DNA from 3 places in the Candidatus Enterococcus lemimoniae genome. Region 2 is predicted to be linked to each of the others. Evidence: predicted binding sites of a transcription regulator. Region 2 holds the regulator's gene; each other region holds the start of a gene.
The links. The regulator HrcA, encoded in region 2, represses chaperone genes, less so after heat shock. The targets are predictions, from matches to a motif close to TTAGCACTCNNNNNNNNNGAGTGCTAA.
Positions count from the first base shown of each region.

Region 1 (6,207 bases), 1.1 Mb from region 2:
GCTTTTAGGATTACTCAAAGCTGACACTGGAGAAATAGAATTAGATGGCAAAAAAATAGGGTCAGATTCTTTAGAACACAAATCACTGATATCAGTCGTATTTCAAAATAGCATTATGGATTCTGAATTGTCAGTAAAAGAAAATTTAGTTATGAGAGCTTATTTTTATACTAAAAATTGGAAAGAAGCAAAAGAACTAGCCAAAATAAAATTACAGGACGTTCAAGGAAGTCATCTACTAAATAAGCGTTATGGTGTTTTATCGGGAGGAGAACGACGTAAGGTAGATATTGCCCGAGCATTATTGAACACACCTAAATTATTATTTCTCGATGAACCGACTACAGGATTAGATATCCTCTCTCGTGCCGATATGTGGCTATTGATCCATCAGTTAAAAGAAAAATATCAGATGACCATCGTCTTAACTACCCACTATATGGAAGAAGCCAGAGATTCCGATCGAATCTTAATGCTAGCAGAAGGTCGAACGGTCGCTTATGACACACCTGAAAATTTAAAAAAGACCTACCAGTGTAACACACTAGAAGATGTCTTTTTATCGATTGCCAAGAAGGAGAACAACTAAAATGAATGCATTAGTATATAGAGGATTAACCTTATTTTTTAAAAATAAACAAGCAGTAGTGGGTTCCTTCATAGGTGCCTTTATCATGATCGGTTTATATGTATTTTTATTAGGAGATAGCATGATCAAGCAATTATCAATGCTTTCGCAGCCGCAATTAGTGATTGACACTTGGATGCTAGCTGGTGTGATTGGAATTGTCTCAGCCAGCTCTACGTTAGGTTCAGTCAGCCAATTGATCCGTGACAAAGAACGTAATGTTTATACAGACTTTATGATTTCACCTATTTCAAAAAAACACATCATGTTGGGGTATTTTCTCAGTACCTTTTTTATTTCAATGTTCGTGACATTAGGTGTGATCATTGTCTCTGAGTTGTATATCGTCTTTATTTCAAATGGTGCTTTGCTATCCTTTAAACAATTTGGTTTACTCATTTTAGCAAGTCTGCTGACCGTTTTATGTTCTTCAGCATTTATGTTTTTTATTGCCAGTTTTTTCCGTCGAATTGATACATTTTCAACGATGACCTCTATTATCGGTCCATTACTTGGTTTTTTAACTGGCTGTTATGTCCCGATCGGCAGCTTACCAGAGGCAACAGGAAACGTGATTCAATATTTCCCTCTAACAAGTGGGATTGTTTTGATCCGAAAGATTCTGACAGAAAATGCGTTTGCTTCTGATTCTCCCAAAATTGCACTGGCAGTTCAAAAAGAACTAGGGATTGTTTTGAACTATCAACACGATGTCTTGATTCCTGTCATGATTTTGATCGTGAGCAGTGTTCTATTCTTGGGAATTGCCCTTTGGAATGTCAAAAGAATTGAATTAACTAGATGATAGCTTGGGATTAAAACGAGGAAAGATAGATATGAGTGAAAATAAAATTGTGTTTTTAGCTCGTATTTAGCCAGGTCTTCCCTGAGCAAATAATATAAGTGCTAAAGTAAAAGAAAAATAGGGCTGTTCCATTTTTTCATTACTCGTTTTTAGTCTATTAAAATAACCTAGAGGGCCTTTTCCCCTCTAGGTTTATAGTCGTTATATGCTGTTACCGCTAAACTTTTCTAGATCACTATTCTAGCCCTTCAATCACAAGATTTTCAATACTGGCAGCTTTTACATCTGCTGTAACTGATGCTTTGAACGCCACCTTGTCCCCTTCTTTCAAGAAAAGAGCCATTGGACTATTATTTGTTGTCACACTGTAGATGATTTTATCGTTCTCCAATAAGAAAGAAACAACAGTTTGTGCCTCACTAGCAACAATCGTCACACGAGAAACACTTCCTTTGATTTCTTGTAAATCCGCAGCTTCACTACTTGTATTATTACTGCCTTTTGTTGCTAATTCAATTCGGTAAGCATCCAATGCATTTTGTGCCGCATCAGCATCCACCACAATATCATTATCAACTGCATTGACATACACATATTTTTTGAAAATCCCTTTACTGTCCATTAAAGAAACAATCCAAGTTGGAACACCATCGATATTATACAACACTGGCATACTGGCTTTCCATTTTTTCTCTGGGTAAATTTTCGCTGCAATCGAAATGGCGCCATCGCTATCCATGATCCCGACTTTTGTATCACGATAATAGGTTACTTGACCTGTTCTGGCATTGATCAGTGAATAGCCTAAAGCGGAATCTTGATCCTCATCTCCACTTGTAAAATCTGTAAAATACAATAATTGACTGCCTTCTTTATTCATCATTGGTGTGATTTGACCTGATGCATAGATACCATTTTCCGTCGGGATTTTAACATCTTTTTTAGCACCAAACATCGTTTGATTCCACCAACCTTGGCTATAACGTCCAAAGTATTCATTGATACTGTTGGCAGCAGAACTTGTGATTGGCGCATCTACAAATTTGGGCGCATCTTTGCTGTCATAGACTTTCACTTTGCCCGTTGTAGCATTTAAAACGGCTGTCTTAAATTCGTTATAGTTCATTCGACCAGAAACACCGTATTCTTTATATAATGTTTGGATATAAAAAGGATTTCCCTCTTCATCGATTTCCAAATTGATTTTCCCTGTAGCCGCATAATCAGGATACGCTGCATAGATTTTACGTGCAACATCTTTCCCAAAATAAGCTGAAGGTGTGTAAATGATCGGCTTTTCCACAAATTTTGGTTGCGCATTGATATCCGTTGCGCTAATAATGAAGTAGCCAGGAACTGCTCCTAATTTTGACCATTTGAAAAATCCATTAAACTCTACTGTTGCAACATAGACATATTCCCCATTCACAACTTGCGCTGTAATCCCATCCAGTGTAAACATATTGGAATTTGGAATCACTGAGAACTTTTGTAACATTTTACGTTTTGCTGTTTTCGGTGCAATGGCTATCGGCGTTTCTTTGGTAGATGTTAAAACCTCTGCCTTTTCTTCAGTCTTCAAAGGAATCGTTTGGTAGACATCATCAATCGCTGTTATCTTCGTTACAGAACTAACAATGAATAATAAAACCATTGCAACAATACTAAGGCCTAATACACGCCCAGACCAATCATTCACTCCGGTTATCCCAGTAGTTTTATGCCCTTTATGCAAGATTTTATTAGAGGCTTGGCTAAGAGAACGACTTGCTAATAATAAACCACTTGCAACCACAGCCCCTATTAGGTTGATCCATAGAATAGTTGACAGTGTCTTACTAGGTAAGGCAATAAATAAGAAACTGCCCAGCAAAAGTAGCTCAATAACCACTAACACAAGGATTTTTTTGATATTTCTCCCTTTTGTGATCATTAAACTAAGACCATTTGCAACTAATATTCCCATACCAAAGAATAACGTTAACCCGATAAAATTTAAAAACATACTTTTTCCTCCTTTAAATTTAGATAAAAAAAGTACTTCTACTAGGAAGTAGAAGTAGCTTTTCTGATTAGTTTTATTATACAAGATTGTGTTTTTACTTACAATGTCTATTGTTGTAATCTTGATCTGATTGTAAGTGTAGAACGTTTCTTTTATTATTTAGTCCATTTATGGCGAGATTTCTAAAAATATTCCTAGTTATGATATTACTCTTCGTATTGGAAGTGAATAATAGTTGGATAGACTGTCAAATCAATAATATGAAAAAAAAGATCACACATCGATTAAATTATAAGTCATTGAACGATAGTCTATAGTGGCTTCTACTTTGTCACCTTTGGTTAAGCCTGTAGATACAAATCCTTCGCTAAAGCGAGACCACCAATCACACCAGCATTGTCCCCCAATTGAGGAGTAACGATATAAGTCGATAAATCTGGATATTTCACATAATCGTTAATGAGCTTGGCGAATTGTTCTTGGACTTTTTTTCTTAATTGTTCTTGCTTCATAACGCCGCCGCCAAAAATAATTATTTGTGGAGAAAAAAGTAAGGTCGTATTATACGCACATTGTGCAATGTAGTATGCTTCAATATCCCATGACGAATCTTCTGGTGGTAAATCCTGTCCTTTAGTCCCCGTTCTTTTCTCGATGGCAGGTCCTGCAGCCAAGCCTTCCAAACAGTCTTTGTGGTACGGACAACTACCGATAAATGTATCATCAGGATGTCGTCGAACCATTGCATGGCCCATTTCGGGATGGCTAAAGCCTTCAACGAATTGCCCATCTACTAAAGCACCACCACCAACTCCTGTTCCGATAGTATAATACACTACATTTGATAACCCTTTACCGCATCCTGCAACATATTCCCCATAACAAGCCGCATTTACATCCGTTGTCCAAGCAACAGAAATGTTAGCCAACTGGTCTTTTAAATACCCAACAAAATCAAAATTCTTCCATGCAAGTTTAGGTGTAGATGTAATATAACCATACGTTTCAGACTCTCGTTTAACATCGATTGGGCCAAATGATCCGACTCCAATAGTTGAGAGTGTTTCAAATTTTTTGAAAAAATCAATCACAGAGCGCATGGTTTTTTCAGGTGTTTCTGTAGGAAACGATACACGCTCAATTATTTCTAAGTTTTCGTTTCCTACTGCACAAACAAATTTCGTGCCTCCAGCCTCGATTGCACCGTATAACATATTGTTCACTCCTTTTAAGGGTTATGTTGTTTGACCTTGAATTAGTTTTACCGGTAGCAGGTAATTTTTTTCAAGCTTTTTTTCTGGATTTTGGATTCGTTGTAACAACAAATCTACTAAAATATCTGCATAATCAGCCATTGGTTGGGCAATCGTTGATAGTTGAGGAAAATAATTTTGAATGAATTTGGTCCCATCATACCCAATGATCTTGATTTGCTCAGGAACGTTTATCTTCAACTGCTGACATTGATTGTATGCTAGGATAGCCGTTAAATCATCCGTACAAAACAAGCTGTCGATTTCTTCTGTTTCTAAAATATGTTTGATTTCTAAATTTTTCAACGTTGTTGATCTAGCCGTTGTTTGAATCTGAAAAATTTTAGGTTCTAATTCGTGTTTCTCTAAGAAACTTAAATACCCATTTAAGCGAAAATTTGTAGGCGAATTGGATTCTTGTGAACCAGTAAGAATCGCAATTTTTCGTGCACCTTTAACAAATAATGTTTCAGTAGCTAGATAGCCCCCTTGAAAATTATCGCTGCCAATGATTGGAATATTGTCAGCTAAATAACGGTCAAAAGAAACAATAGGCAGCTCGATATCTTCATATTCAGTGATTCCTAGGTTGTGAGCACCAGCTATGATCCCATCTACTTTATTCGCAGCAAGCATATTAATATAATGACGTTCTTTTTCTTTATTATTGGCACTATCACACAAAATAACACGGTAGCCTAAATCAAATAGTTTTCCTTCGATTCTTTCAACGAGCTCACCAAAAAAAGGATTTGCAACAGTTGGAAAAATCAATCCAATCAGTTGTGTATTTTTTCCTTGTAAAGAACGAGCTAAAGAATTTGGTTGATAATTCAGCTCTTTCATTGCCAAATTTACTTTATCAATCGTTTTTTGGCTTAAAGAACCATAATTATTAATAACACGAGAAACAGTAGTGGGAGAAACACCGGCTTTCTTTGCTACATCCGTTAGTTTGACAACCATGTTCATTCATCCTTTATTGGTTAGTTTTCCGCAGTTGCCATAATTTCCCTTGATAGACTCCATCACAATCTAGATGGACTCCTGTCTGATATGTTTCTGGAAAGACTCGCATTGTTGCTACTTGTTCACCTTCATTGATGAAAATCTCAACAATCGAAGAATCTACAAAGATTTGTAGTTCCAAAGGTTTTTGTTCAACAGAAAACGATCGAACAAATCCATATTCTTCTCCAAAAACAGCACCAGCTTGACTACGGTCTATCGTTATTTTACCATGTTGCGAGTCAAAATTAATCGTTAATCCTTTATTTTGTTCTTTATTCGTAAACAAAGTAAGCGTTCCACAGGAAAGCGGGTCAAATGATAGCATTAATTCATACTGATTTGTGTCTGTTTCAAAAAAAGAATCAGAATCTTGGTTGAACTCAATCGCTTCACCTACACGTAATTGTTTCATTTCTGCGACAGGACGTTGATACAATTTTTTATCTTTTATAAGTAGCTCTTTTACACTACTTAAACAATGGGCCCATTCTTCTTGATCCGTTGG
Region 1 is NZ_CP147248.1:2,706,161-2,712,367, reverse strand. It holds gene A5866_RS12810 (ABC transporter ATP-binding protein) at 1-589, shown strand, start outside; gene A5866_RS12805 (ABC transporter permease) at 591-1,433, shown strand; gene A5866_RS12800 (DNA-binding protein) at 1,669-3,438, opposite strand; gene A5866_RS12795 (ROK family protein) at 3,780-4,652, opposite strand; gene A5866_RS12790 (LacI family DNA-binding transcriptional regulator) at 4,674-5,657, opposite strand; gene A5866_RS12785 (sucrose-6-phosphate hydrolase) at 5,671-6,207, opposite strand, start outside.
Region 1: the regulator HrcA is predicted to act here: its motif matches at 3,598-3,624, upstream of A5866_RS12800 (DNA-binding protein).

Region 2 (6,207 bases):
AACCCACCAAAACCGCTGCTAGAGAATCCTCCTCCGCCAAAGCCGCCGAAACCACCAGCGCCTCCACCATAATTTGGATCAGTGCCCGCATGACCATATTGATCATAAGCCGCCTTTTTCTGAGGATCGCTCAACACTTCATAGGCTTCCGAAACTTCTTTGAATTTGTCTTCTGCATCTGCTTCTTTGTTGATATCTGGGTGATATTGTTTGGAAAGCTTACGGTAAGCTTTTTTTATTTCATCATCTGAAGCACCTTTGGCAAGGCCAAGTACTTCATAATAATCTCTTTTCGTAGCCATTAGTTCCCCTCCAACTATTATTCCATTTATTCTAAAATAGGATCGACGCCAATTTATTTGTAAAAAACATCGTTGTAATCATACCACAAATCCAGCAAAAGCAAAATAGCTTCACTACATTTATAGGTAAGATTCTCTACAAATAAAGATAGGCAAAGACCAAAGCGATGACTTTGGTCTTTGCCAGCTTGTTAACGATTATTTATCGTCGCCTTCTACTTCTTCAAAGTCAGCATCTACAACATCATCTGCTCCACCTTGTGCAGCTTCAGGGTTTTCTTGCGCTTGTTGTTGCGCTGCTTGTTCATAAAGTTTTACTGTTAAGCTTTGAACGATTTCGTTTAATGAATCACGTTTTTCTTTCATTTGTTCGATGTCATTCGCTTCAACAGCTGATTTTAATTCATCACGAGCATCTTCTGCTTTTTTCACTTCATCAGCATCTACTTTGCCTTCTAATTCTTTCAATGTTTTATCAACAGTGAATAACAAAGCATCCACATCGTTACGTAAGTCAACTTCTTCTTTACGTGCTTTATCTGCTTCAGCATTAGATTCAGCATCTTTCACCATACGTTCGATTTCATCATCTGATAAACCTGATGAAGATTTGATTGTGATTGTTTGTTCTTTTTGAGTACCTAAATCTTTCGCACGCACATTTACGATACCATTTTTATCGATATCAAAACTTACTTCGATTTGTGGTACACCACGAGGAGCAGCTGGAATATCTGTTAATTGGAAACGACCTAATGTTTTGTTATCTGCTGACATTGGACGTTCACCTTGTAATACGTGAATATCTACGGCTGGTTGGTTATCAGCGGCAGTTGAGAATACTTGTGATTTACTTGTTGGGATCGTTGTATTACGATCGATCAATTTAGTAAATACGCCACCCATTGTTTCGATACCTAATGATAATGGTGTTACGTCTAATAACACGACATCTTTCACATCACCAGTGATAACGCCACCTTGAATTGCAGCACCCATTGCAACGACTTCATCTGGGTTAACTGATTTATTTGGTTCTTTGTTCGTTTCTTTACGTACAGCTTCTACAACAGCTGGAATACGTGTAGATCCACCAACCAAGATTACTTCATCGATTTCAGATGGGTTCAAACCAGCATCTTTCAAGGCTTGACGTACAGGTGTTTTCGTACGTTCTACTAAGTCACTTGTTAATTCGTCAAATTTCGCACGAGTTAAGTTCATTTCTAAGTGTAATGGACCAGCGTCTCCTGCCGTGATAAATGGTAAGCTGATTTGTGTTGAAGTAACACCTGATAAATCTTTTTTCGCTTTTTCAGCAGCATCTTTCAAACGTTGTACAGCCATTTTATCTTTAGATAAATCAACACCGTTTTCTTTTTTGAATTCTGCTACCATGTAGTCGATGATTTTGTTATCAAAGTCATCTCCACCTAGTTCATTGTCACCAGCAGTTGATAATACGTCGAATACGCCATCGCCTAATTCAAGGATCGATACGTCAAATGTACCACCACCAAGGTCAAATACTAATACTTTTTCATCTTTATCTGTTTTATCTAAACCATACGCTAAAGCTGCAGCTGTTGGTTCGTTAACGATACGTTCAACTTCTAAACCAGCGATTTTACCAGCGTCTTTTGTTGCTTGACGTTGTGCATCGTTGAAGTAAGCTGGAACTGTAATAACAGCTTTATCCACTTTTTCACCTAAATATTCTTCTGCGAAACCTTTTAGATATTGTAAGATCATTGCAGAAATTTCTTGTGGTGTATATGATTTTCCATCTACTTCTACTTTGAAGCCTGCTTCACCCATATGACGTTTAATTGAAGAAATCGTGTGTGGGTTTGTCACTGCTTGACGTTTTGCCACTTCACCGACTTGAATTTCGCCATTTTTAAATGACACTACTGAAGGAGTTGTACGGTTTCCTTCTGGATTTGCAATGATTTTTGCTTCTCCGCCTTCTAATACTGCAACTGCAGAGTTTGTTGTTCCTAAGTCAATACCAATAATTTTACTCATAATTAATGATCTCCTATCTTCAATTTAATTTTTTAATTTATAGTATACAAGCATTGTTTTATGTTGCTATTGAGCAACGATAACCATGCTTGCTCGTAAAACACGATCATGTAACTTATAGCCTTTTTGTAAGACTTCAACGATTGTGTCCGCAGGTGTTTCATCACTTGCTGGAATCGTTTGAACTGCTTGATGTAAATTAGGGTCAAAGACTTCACCCATCGTTGGGATTTCTTCGATTCCTTCTTCTTTCAAAGCAGCTTGTAAGCTTTCAAGAACCATTGAAATGCCTTTTTTCAAGCTTGCGCCTTGCTCATCATCGACTTCGATTGCCATCGCACGCTCTAGATTATCAAGCGAGGGCAATAATTTTTTACCTAAATCTTGTGATCGATAACGAACGAGCAATTCACGCTCGTTTTTGAAACGATTGCTCATATTGGCAATCTCAGCACGTGCTCTTAAAAACTTGTCTTCCATTTCTGATAAGTCAGCTTGAGCCGTTTCTAATTCTGTCATCTCAGCTTCTGTTTCAGAAACTCCAGAATCATCAATTGCTTCCGTATGTTCTTCTTGAATTTCTTCATTTGTTTCTTCTTTATTACTCACTCTGGCAACTTCCCTTCTCATTTCCGTAGAATTGGTAGAATTCTATATTTTCACTTAGTGTCTATTCGTCAAGAAAACGATAATAGGCTCCAAGTTTTGAAGCTAGTTCATCGCGGAATACATCCACTAAACCAAACATTTTAGAATATGGCATGCTTGTTGGACCTAGCAATGCGATCGTTCCTTTACCGTGACCTGCTACTTCATAAGTAGCGGTGATCATACTCATATTCGCTAACAAGTCATTGCCGATTTCTGAGCCGATTCGAATAGCGATCGACGAGTTATTTTCGTCTTCATTCGTTAATAAATGCGTGATAGCATCTGTATTTTGCATAAATGAATAAACGGATTTCAATTGATCCATATCTTGTTTTATACCAAAATCTAACACATTCATACGACCGCTGACGAAGACTTTTTCTTCAAATGCATGACCTAACATAGCATCGAATAAACTCATCATACCGTCAGGTGTTTGAAAATAACGATGTAAAATCATCGGAATCTCAGTTCGCAGGCGATGATAAATCGTTAATAATGGTTGCCCCACCAACTTGTCATTGATGATTTGCGTCATTTTTTCTAGATCTTGGCTGGAAACAGACGCTGGAATTGCGAATACTTGGCTTTCGACATTTCCTTTATCTGTCACAATGACCGCTATGATTTGTCGGTCATTTAAAGGAACGATCCGAAAACCTGTTAGTCTTCGTTCTTTTACCTCAGGACCTAAAGAAAACGCCGTATAGCTCGTCAAATTGGAAAGGATCTCCGCAGATTGTTCAATGATATCATTGATCTCGTGAAACTCTTTTCCAAAGGAGTGACGAATGGTTTCCAATTCATCATGCTGAACTTCCGTTGGATTTAGTAAATGATCCACATAATAGCGATAACCATCCATTGATGGAATTCTCCCTGAAGATGAATGAGTTTTTAACAGCAACCCATGCTCTTCCAGAGCCTTCATATCGTTACGGATTGTTGCGGAGCTTGACTTGATTCCTTCTTCCATCAGCTTCTTTGATCCTACAGGTGTTCCTGTGTTGGTGTATTCTTGGATGATAAGTCGCAAAATATTCTTTTGTCTTTCTGTTATCATAGTTACCACCCTTCATTAGCACTCATGTTATTCAAGTGCTAATACAATTATTAATATAGCAAGTTCTGCTAAAATTGTCAAGAGAAAAACATTCTTTTTTAGCACTCTTTATCATCGAGTGCTAAATCAATAAAAAAGAACGAAAATAGAGCTTATACATCTCTACTTTCGTTCCCGTTATGATCACTTTTCCTTATCGATTAGAAAAGCTTCAAACACGTCATTTCCTACAAAAAGTCCTTGTTCAGTTAATTGGATATACTCTTTATCCTCTAGTAGCAATCCTTTTTGAATTAAATCAAGAATCGTTTCTTGGTAGACCTGATTCAAGGTCAACCCAAACTTCTCCTGGAATCTTGTCTTTGAAACGCCCATTTTTTTTCGTAGTCCTAAGAATAATTCTTCTTCCATTTGATTATTCAAGGTCAACACTTCAGTTTCCAAAGTTGGTAATTGATTTTTACGTAACGGTTTTAAATAATGCTGGATCGGTCCATGATTTTTATATCGAGTGTGACCTAAATAGCCACTAGCTCCAGCACCAAATCCATAATAATGATCATTGTTCCAGTAAACTAAGTTATGCTGACTTTCTTGTCCCTTTAAAGCAAAATTACTCACCTCATATTGATGCCGTCCTGCTTTCTCCATTGCAGTAATCGTCTCTTCAAACATTTGCGCTTCCACATCTTGATCTGGCAACTGTAAACGTCCTTGACGCACCCAGTTCATAAACATCGTCTTATTCTCCAAAATCAAAGAGTATAACGAGTAATGTGGTAAATCAAGCTCGATCGCTCGTTTCAAGGTATCTCTAAATCCTTCTAGTGTTTGACCAGGCAACGCATAAATCAAATCGATACTGACATTTAGGAAATCTTCTCTTTCTAAAAATTTCATTGTTTCATAAACATCTTCTGCTGTATGTTTGCGTCCAATTTTCTTCAACAATTGATTATCGAATGTTTGAACCCCCATTGATAAGCGATTTACACCATATTCTTTCATCACTTGTAGCTTTTCTTGCGTTAAATCACCTGGATTTGCTTCTATTGTAAATTCATTTTTAGCATCAATTGGTAGTAACTCACGGACACCTTTTAACAATACATCCAGTTGTTTTGCCGATAAAGAAGTTGGGGTTCCACCACCTATGTAAATTGTTTCGGTCGTTTTACTCGGATATTGCTCTTTGGTCAAGCGAATCTCTTTCAAAAGACTTTGAATATATTCATCGACTGGTTGCCCCTCTAAAAACACTTTATTAAAGTCGCAATAAAAACAGATATGTTCACAAAACGGGATATGTATGTAAGCTGAAATTTTTGTATTATCGTTTTTCAATTTCCTATTCCTCCAATTTAAAAGCCTTCTATCTTACAGATTATTTATAGAAGACGTTTCTTATCTTAACATATCCCATCATAAAATGTTCTAATTTGATTCAATAAATTCTTATTCTCTTACTCAACTATTACTATTATTGGATACAAATTAAAAATGATACCTTGCCTCCTCCATAAAGGTCAAAATACCATTACATATCATAACGCTGCCGTGCTTTTTTTTATAGCAACTCTTGATATTTTCTCATATAAATTTTTTTTATCACTGTTACTAAAAGTAAATAGGCAATGATCGTTGGAATCAAATAAAAGAAGTAATTTCCAGGTAATGGTGCAAATCCAATACTTGCTCCAAGACGCGTGAAAGGTAAAACAGTCCCAACCAAAATCCCAATTGACGTAACTAACGTTAAAATGCCAGACGCCTTACTTTGAAGAAATGGAATTTTCGGTGTTCTTAAGATATGGAGCACCAAAATTTATGACCATAATGATTCAATAAACCAACCGGCATGGAAAATAGCTATAAATAGTAATTGTTCATCCGTTGTTAATGAGAAAAAGCCTCCGCCCAAAATTGCTGGACAAATAATAAAGTACATAAATAAATAGGTCACAATATCAAAAATCGAACTCGTTGGTCCAAACCATCTCATGAATGAACCAATCGATTTAGCTTCCCATTTTTTTGGTTTTTCTACATACCCTGCACCTACATTATCCCAAGGAACAGACATACAAGATGTGTATCATAAATCAAATTCAAAAAGAGTGATTGAATCGGTGCAACAGGTAAAAATAGTAAAAAGATACTTGC
Region 2 is NZ_CP147248.1:241,387-247,593, reverse strand. It holds gene dnaJ (molecular chaperone DnaJ) at 1-302, opposite strand, end outside; gene dnaK (molecular chaperone DnaK) at 501-2,330, opposite strand; gene grpE (nucleotide exchange factor GrpE) at 2,397-2,960, opposite strand; gene hrcA (heat-inducible transcriptional repressor HrcA) at 3,001-4,044, opposite strand; gene hemW (radical SAM family heme chaperone HemW) at 4,228-5,388, opposite strand; partial or broken gene mgtA (magnesium-translocating P-type ATPase) at 5,612-6,207, opposite strand, start outside.

Region 3 (6,207 bases), 850 kb from region 2:
TATTTTTCAATTTATCAACAATTACTGAGCCTTCATAGCCAGCATTTTCAGCGATTTGACGAATTGGTTCCTCTAGTGCACGAACTACGATTTTCACACCAGTTGCTACATCGCCTTCAACATCTAATGCAGTTACTTTACCAATAACATTGACTAAGGCTGTTCCACCACCGGAAACCATACCTTCTTCAACGGCTGCACGTGTTGCATTCAACGCATCTTCAATTCGTAATTTCAATTCTTTTAATTCTGTTTCTGTTGCAGCACCAACTTTGACTACTGCTACACCGCCTGCTAATTTAGCTAAACGTTCTTGTAGTTTTTCACGGTCAAAATCAGAAGTTGTTTCTGCAATTTGGTTTTTGATTAATTGGATACGAGCATCAATACCAGCTTTTTCGCCAGCACCTTCAACGATTGTTGTATTGTCTTTATCTACAACCACTTTGCTTGCATTCCCAAGGTTATCAATAGTTGTGTCTTTTAATTCAAGACCTAAATCGTCTGTGATAACTGTAGCACCTGTTAACATTGCAATATCTTCAAGCATTGCTTTACGACGATCTCCAAATCCAGGAGCTTTTACAGCTACAACATTGAATGTTCCACGGATTTTGTTTAATACTAATGTTGGTAATGCTTCACCATCTACGTCATCAGCGATGATCAATAATGGACGGCTTTGTTGTAAAATTTGTTCTAACAAAGGTAAAATATCTTGAATATTCGAGATTTTTTTGTCCGTAATCAAGATATATGGATTTTCTAAAACTGCTTCCATTTTATCATTATCTGTTACCATATATTGCGATAAGTAACCACGGTCAAATTGCATTCCTTCAACTACGTCTAATTCAGTTTCGATCCCTTTTGATTCTTCGATCGTAATCACACCGTCATTACCAACTTTTTCCATTGCATCCGCAATCAATTGGCCAACACGTTCATCACCAGAAGAAACAGCCGCTACTTGAGCGATAGCCTCTTTTGAATCAACAACAGTTGAAATATTGTGTAATTCTTCAACCGCAGTTTTTGTTGCTAATTCGATCCCACGGCGAATGCCTAATGGATTAGCCCCTGCAGTAACGTTTTTCAAGCCTTCGCGTACAATTGCTTGTGTCAAAACAGTAGCCGTTGTTGTTCCATCTCCAGCGATATCATTGGTTTTAGAAGCAACTTCAGAAACTAGTTTAGCACCCATGTTTTCAAAGTGATCTTCTAATTCGATTTCTTTGGCAATTGTCACACCATCATTTGTAATCAGTGGTGAACCAAAAGATTTTTCTAAAACAACGTTGCGGCCTTTAGGGCCTAATGTTACTTTTACTGTATCAGCTAAAATATCTACACCACGAAGCATTGCTGCGCGTGCATCTTCTGCGAATTTAATTTCTTTTGCCATAATTCCTTCACCTCAAAATAGTATTTTTTATTTAAATGGTTTTGTCTCTGTTCTAAACGATCTATTCAACGATCGCAATAATATCTTTTCCAGAAACGATCAAGTATTCATTACCTTCATATTTAACTTCTGTACCAGAGTATTTTTCAAACATTACTGTGTCGCCTTCTTCAACAGCAGCAGGAACTTTTGTTCCGTTTTCTAGTACACGGCCTTCACCTACTGCGATAACTTTTCCTGTTTGCGGCTTTTCTTGAGCTGCTGATGCTAATACGATACCGCCTACTGTTTTTTCTTCTTCTTTCGCGACTTCAATAACGACGCGATCGCTTAATGGTTTTAACACAATAAATCCCTCCATAAAAAATTTTTTCTATGTTAGCACTCTTAGTTATCGAGTGCTAACTCACACTATTTATAATACTCATTTCCCCTTCACTTTGCAAGTCTTTTGACTAATTTTATAAAATAATTCTTTCCTTATTTCTATTTCTAAATTTAATAGACGACAAAGTATTTTTCCATTTGGGTTCGATTATTTCTTTCCTCTGAATCATTTCATGGTAAAATACTTATAGAAAGAGAGGCGATGGAAATGAAACAACGAATCACAGGTGCTTTGATAGCTACAGGACTTTATTTGGTCATTGCAAATGTCGGCAATTTCTTTTTTGGTGTGACCAGACGATTTGATTGGACAACGACTTTGTGGGAAGCAGCATTCTTCTTCGTATTTATCTTTCTATTATTAGGCTATCGTAATAAGCATAAGAAGTAACCCAAACTGTTTATACTATACTTTTCTTTATGCTAACAATTTTGAAAGGAGTTCTCTGCTTTTATGTCAACAACTATGTCTATAAAAAAATTAAGCATTACAACGATCCTACTCTATGGACTTGTCTTTTTCTCTCCATTTATTTTTAGACCATTTTCACCTGACATCGTCATTGGAGGTACAACATTTACTTATATCCTCGGTGCTGTTTTGATGATCTGGCTTTATTTCAACAATAAAAAAACTGCTATCACTCAAGTTGAGCAAAATGCTAAACTCACATCACCTGTTTTTGTTCTGTTGCTTGGCTTTAGTGGAATCTTTATGGCTATGATCATTCAAGCCATTGTTTTTGGTATTGAAACAGCAATTACTGGCGTTCAACCTAGCTCCCAAAATACCCAAAATATCATTGCTGTTATTTTAGCTAATCCACTATTTATCTTAGCAACTACGATTGGCGGACCGATTATGGAAGAATTTGTTTTCCGCCGCTCTTTGATTGGTTTGACAGAAAGTTATACCGGTTTTTGGATTTCAGCTATTATAAGCTCCTCATTATTTTCAGTAATTCATCAAGACGGTCATTTTTTTGTTTATTTTTTCATGGGCTTCTTTTTCGCACTACTTTATAAAATGACCGGAAAAATTTGGACCTCGATCATTGCGCATTGTGGAATGAACACACTCGTTGTGATTGCCCAACTAGTGATGCATTATGCCAATATCGAATTACCAAAATAGAGAATACTCTAAACAAATAAATCCCATATGATTGCATTTTAAGAAGTGCAATCATATGGGATTTTTATTACTCTTTTTCGTTTTCGATTTCTGTGTCGACTAATTCACTGTCGTGATGCAAGAAATAAATCAACGTTTGTAATTCATTCGTCAAATCCACATTTTGGATCAACACGTCTGGAGGTGCTACTAATCGAGCTGCCGTAAAATTCAAGATCCCTTTTACTCCAGCATCTGCTAATTGGCTAACAACTTCTTGCGCTTTTCTAGCAGGTAAAGTTAAAATAGCCACTTCGATTTGCTGTACTCGAATTTGTTCCATCATATCCGTCATTGGATAAACCGGAATACCATCAACAATTCTTCCTACAATCTCATCGTTGACATCAAAGGCACAACTTACACGAATACTGTTGCTTTGATGGAATTTATATTTTAGTAAGGCACTACCTAAGTTACCTACACCAATCAAAGCGACATTCGTTAATTCATCATCATTCAGTGTCTTTGCAAAGAAATTCATCAAATTCTCTACATCATAACCATAGCCGCGCTTACCTAATTCGCCGAAATAAGAAAAATCACGTCGAATCGTTGCGCTATCTACTTGAACCGCTTCGCTTAACTCAGTAGATGATACTTTATTTTTTCCTGCATCATGCAGAATTCTCAAATAACGATAATATAGGGGAAGGCGTCTTGCCGTTGCTTTTGGAATAATTTGGTCTTTCACAATCGTACCTCCAATACTCTAAATATAGACAAATATCCACCTCTCATAATAGCAGTTGTTCCAGATAAAAAGCAATCTTACAGCTCAGAAAAAGAAACATTTTTCAAACTTTCTTAAAATTGTTCTGATAATTTTTTTCTCAAGCTGTTGGATGGGTGCTATTTTGAATCAATTTATGCTACACTAAAGGCATTGAAATAGAAATGAGGTTACCCTATGATTTTACTCCAAGCAAATCAAATCGCCCGTTATTTCGGTGCGGATACTTTGTTTGATAACATACAAATGGAGATCAGTACAAACAGCCGGATTGCCTTAGTTGGCCGCAATGGTGCTGGTAAATCTACTCTTTTAAAAATCATCGCTGGAATCGATGCACCTGATGCCGGCACGATTGCTAAAAATAAAACAGCTAGTTTAGGCTATTTGGCCCAAGATACAGGACTTGATTCTAATAAAACCGTGTGGGATGAAATGCTTGAAGCTTTTGCTGAAGTCATCACAATGGAAAAACGAATGCGTGAACTTGAATTGATCATTAGTGAACTGTTACCGGATGCATCAAATTATGAATCGGTTATGAAAGAATATGATCGCTTACAGCACGAGTTTTCAGAAAAAAATGGCTATGGTTATGAGAACGAGATTCGTTCGGTCTTGCATGGCTTTGGCTTTAAAGAAGAATTTTATTCAAAAAATATCAGTACGTTATCTGGGGGACAAAAAACTCGTTTGGCTTTAGCTCGAATGTTATTGCAAAAACCTGATATCTTGATCCTCGATGAACCAACCAACCATTTAGATATCGACACTCTTTCTTGGTTGGAGAACTATTTACCGAATTATTCTGGTGCTCTTTTGATTGTTTCACATGACCGCTACTTTTTGGATAAAGTTGTTAACGAGGTCTATGAGATCAGTCGCCATAAAATGCGTTATTACAAAGGAAATTATTCAAAATATTTAGAATTAAAAGCTGAGCAGCTGACCAGTGAATGGAAAGCATACGAAAAACAACAAACTGAAATCAATAAGCTCGAGGATTTTGTCGCCCGTAATTTAGTTAGAGCTTCCACGACCAAACGAGCACAAAGCCGTCGCAAGACGCTAGAGAAAATGGAACGCCTAGACCGCCCTCAAGGAGATGAAAAATCAGCAAATTTTCTTTTTGGAATTGAGAAAGTTTCTGGAAATGTCGTTTTACAAGTAGAAGATGCTGCTATTGGGTATGACGCTCGTATCTTATCTGAACCTGTTTCATTAGATATCCGGCGACAAGAAGCCATTGCTCTGGTCGGTCCTAACGGAATTGGAAAATCAACATTGCTTAAATCGATAATCGGAAAAATTCCCTTCATTAAAGGTAACGCAATGCTTGGAACCAATGTACAAATTGGCTATTATGACCAAGAACAAGCCAACTTGCATGGCACTAAAACAGTTTTAGCAGAGCTGTGGGATGAACATCCTACTACTCCAGAGAAAGACATTCGTAATATTTTAGGTAGCTTTTTATTTAGTGGAAATGATGTTGAAAAAACAATTCCTCTGCTAAGCGGCGGTGAAAAAGCCCGTGTTGCATTAGCTAAACTTTCGATGGATAAAGAAAACTTTTTAATTCTTGATGAACCAACCAACCATTTAGACATTGATAATAAAGAAGTCTTAGAAAATGCCTTGATTGATTATGAAGGCACGCTTTTATTTGTCTCCCATGACCGCTATTTTATTAATCGAATTGCCACCAAAGTAATTGAACTTTCTGAAACTGGCAGTAAGCTTTATTTAGGTGATTACGATTACTATTTAGAAAAGAAAAAGGAAGAAGAAGAATTGGCTGCCCTACTAGCTGAACAATCTTCCGTAAAACAAACTGAAATCGTAAAACCAAAAAATGATTTCTATCAAAATAAAGAACAACAAAAAATAGTACGTAATTTAAGTCGCAAAATCACGCAAATCGAAGAAAATTTAGCTACTTTGGATACGACGATTGCAGAAATCGAACAAACGATGAGTGATCCAAAGCTCGTCGATGACCACATGCAACTTATGGCTTTAAACGAGTCATTAGAAGCCCAGCGCACTCAACAAGAACAATTGTTGACGGAGTGGGAAAATCTTAGTTTAGAGCTTGAAGAGTTAGAAGAAAATAATTGACGAAAGGTGGACAATCATGACGTCAAAACGTATGAATGTAACACAACCTAAGTATCAACAAATTGCTGTTGATGTAGCCTCAAAAATTGCAGATCAAACTTTTTCAGTTGGTGATAAAATCCATGCACGCTCTACTTTAGCAAATAAATATAGCGTGTCTCCTGAAACAGCACGAAAGGCAATCAGTGTGTTGGTTGATTTAGAAATTGTCCAAGCCAAGCATGGCAGCGGCTTTTATGTTCATTCAATTGAAAAAGCCAAGCTTTTCGTCGATCAATACCAGGATGTCCAATCGATCCATGACTTAAAAGAAGACCTGATCAGCAGTGTCAAAAAACAAAAAGAAGAATTAAGCTACTTTTCAGAAATATTGGATAAACTTGTTGG
Region 3 is NZ_CP147248.1:1,095,468-1,101,674, forward strand. It holds gene groL (chaperonin GroEL) at 1-1,405, opposite strand, end outside; gene groES (co-chaperone GroES) at 1,467-1,751, opposite strand; gene A5866_RS05280 (hypothetical protein) at 2,001-2,183, shown strand; gene A5866_RS05285 (CPBP family intramembrane glutamic endopeptidase) at 2,259-2,927, shown strand; gene A5866_RS05290 (redox-sensing transcriptional repressor Rex) at 2,995-3,660, opposite strand; gene A5866_RS05295 (ABC-F family ATP-binding cassette domain-containing protein) at 3,877-5,820, shown strand; gene A5866_RS05300 (TrkA C-terminal domain-containing protein) at 5,837-6,207, shown strand, end outside.
Region 3: the regulator HrcA is predicted to act here: its motif matches at 1,784-1,810, upstream of groES (co-chaperone GroES).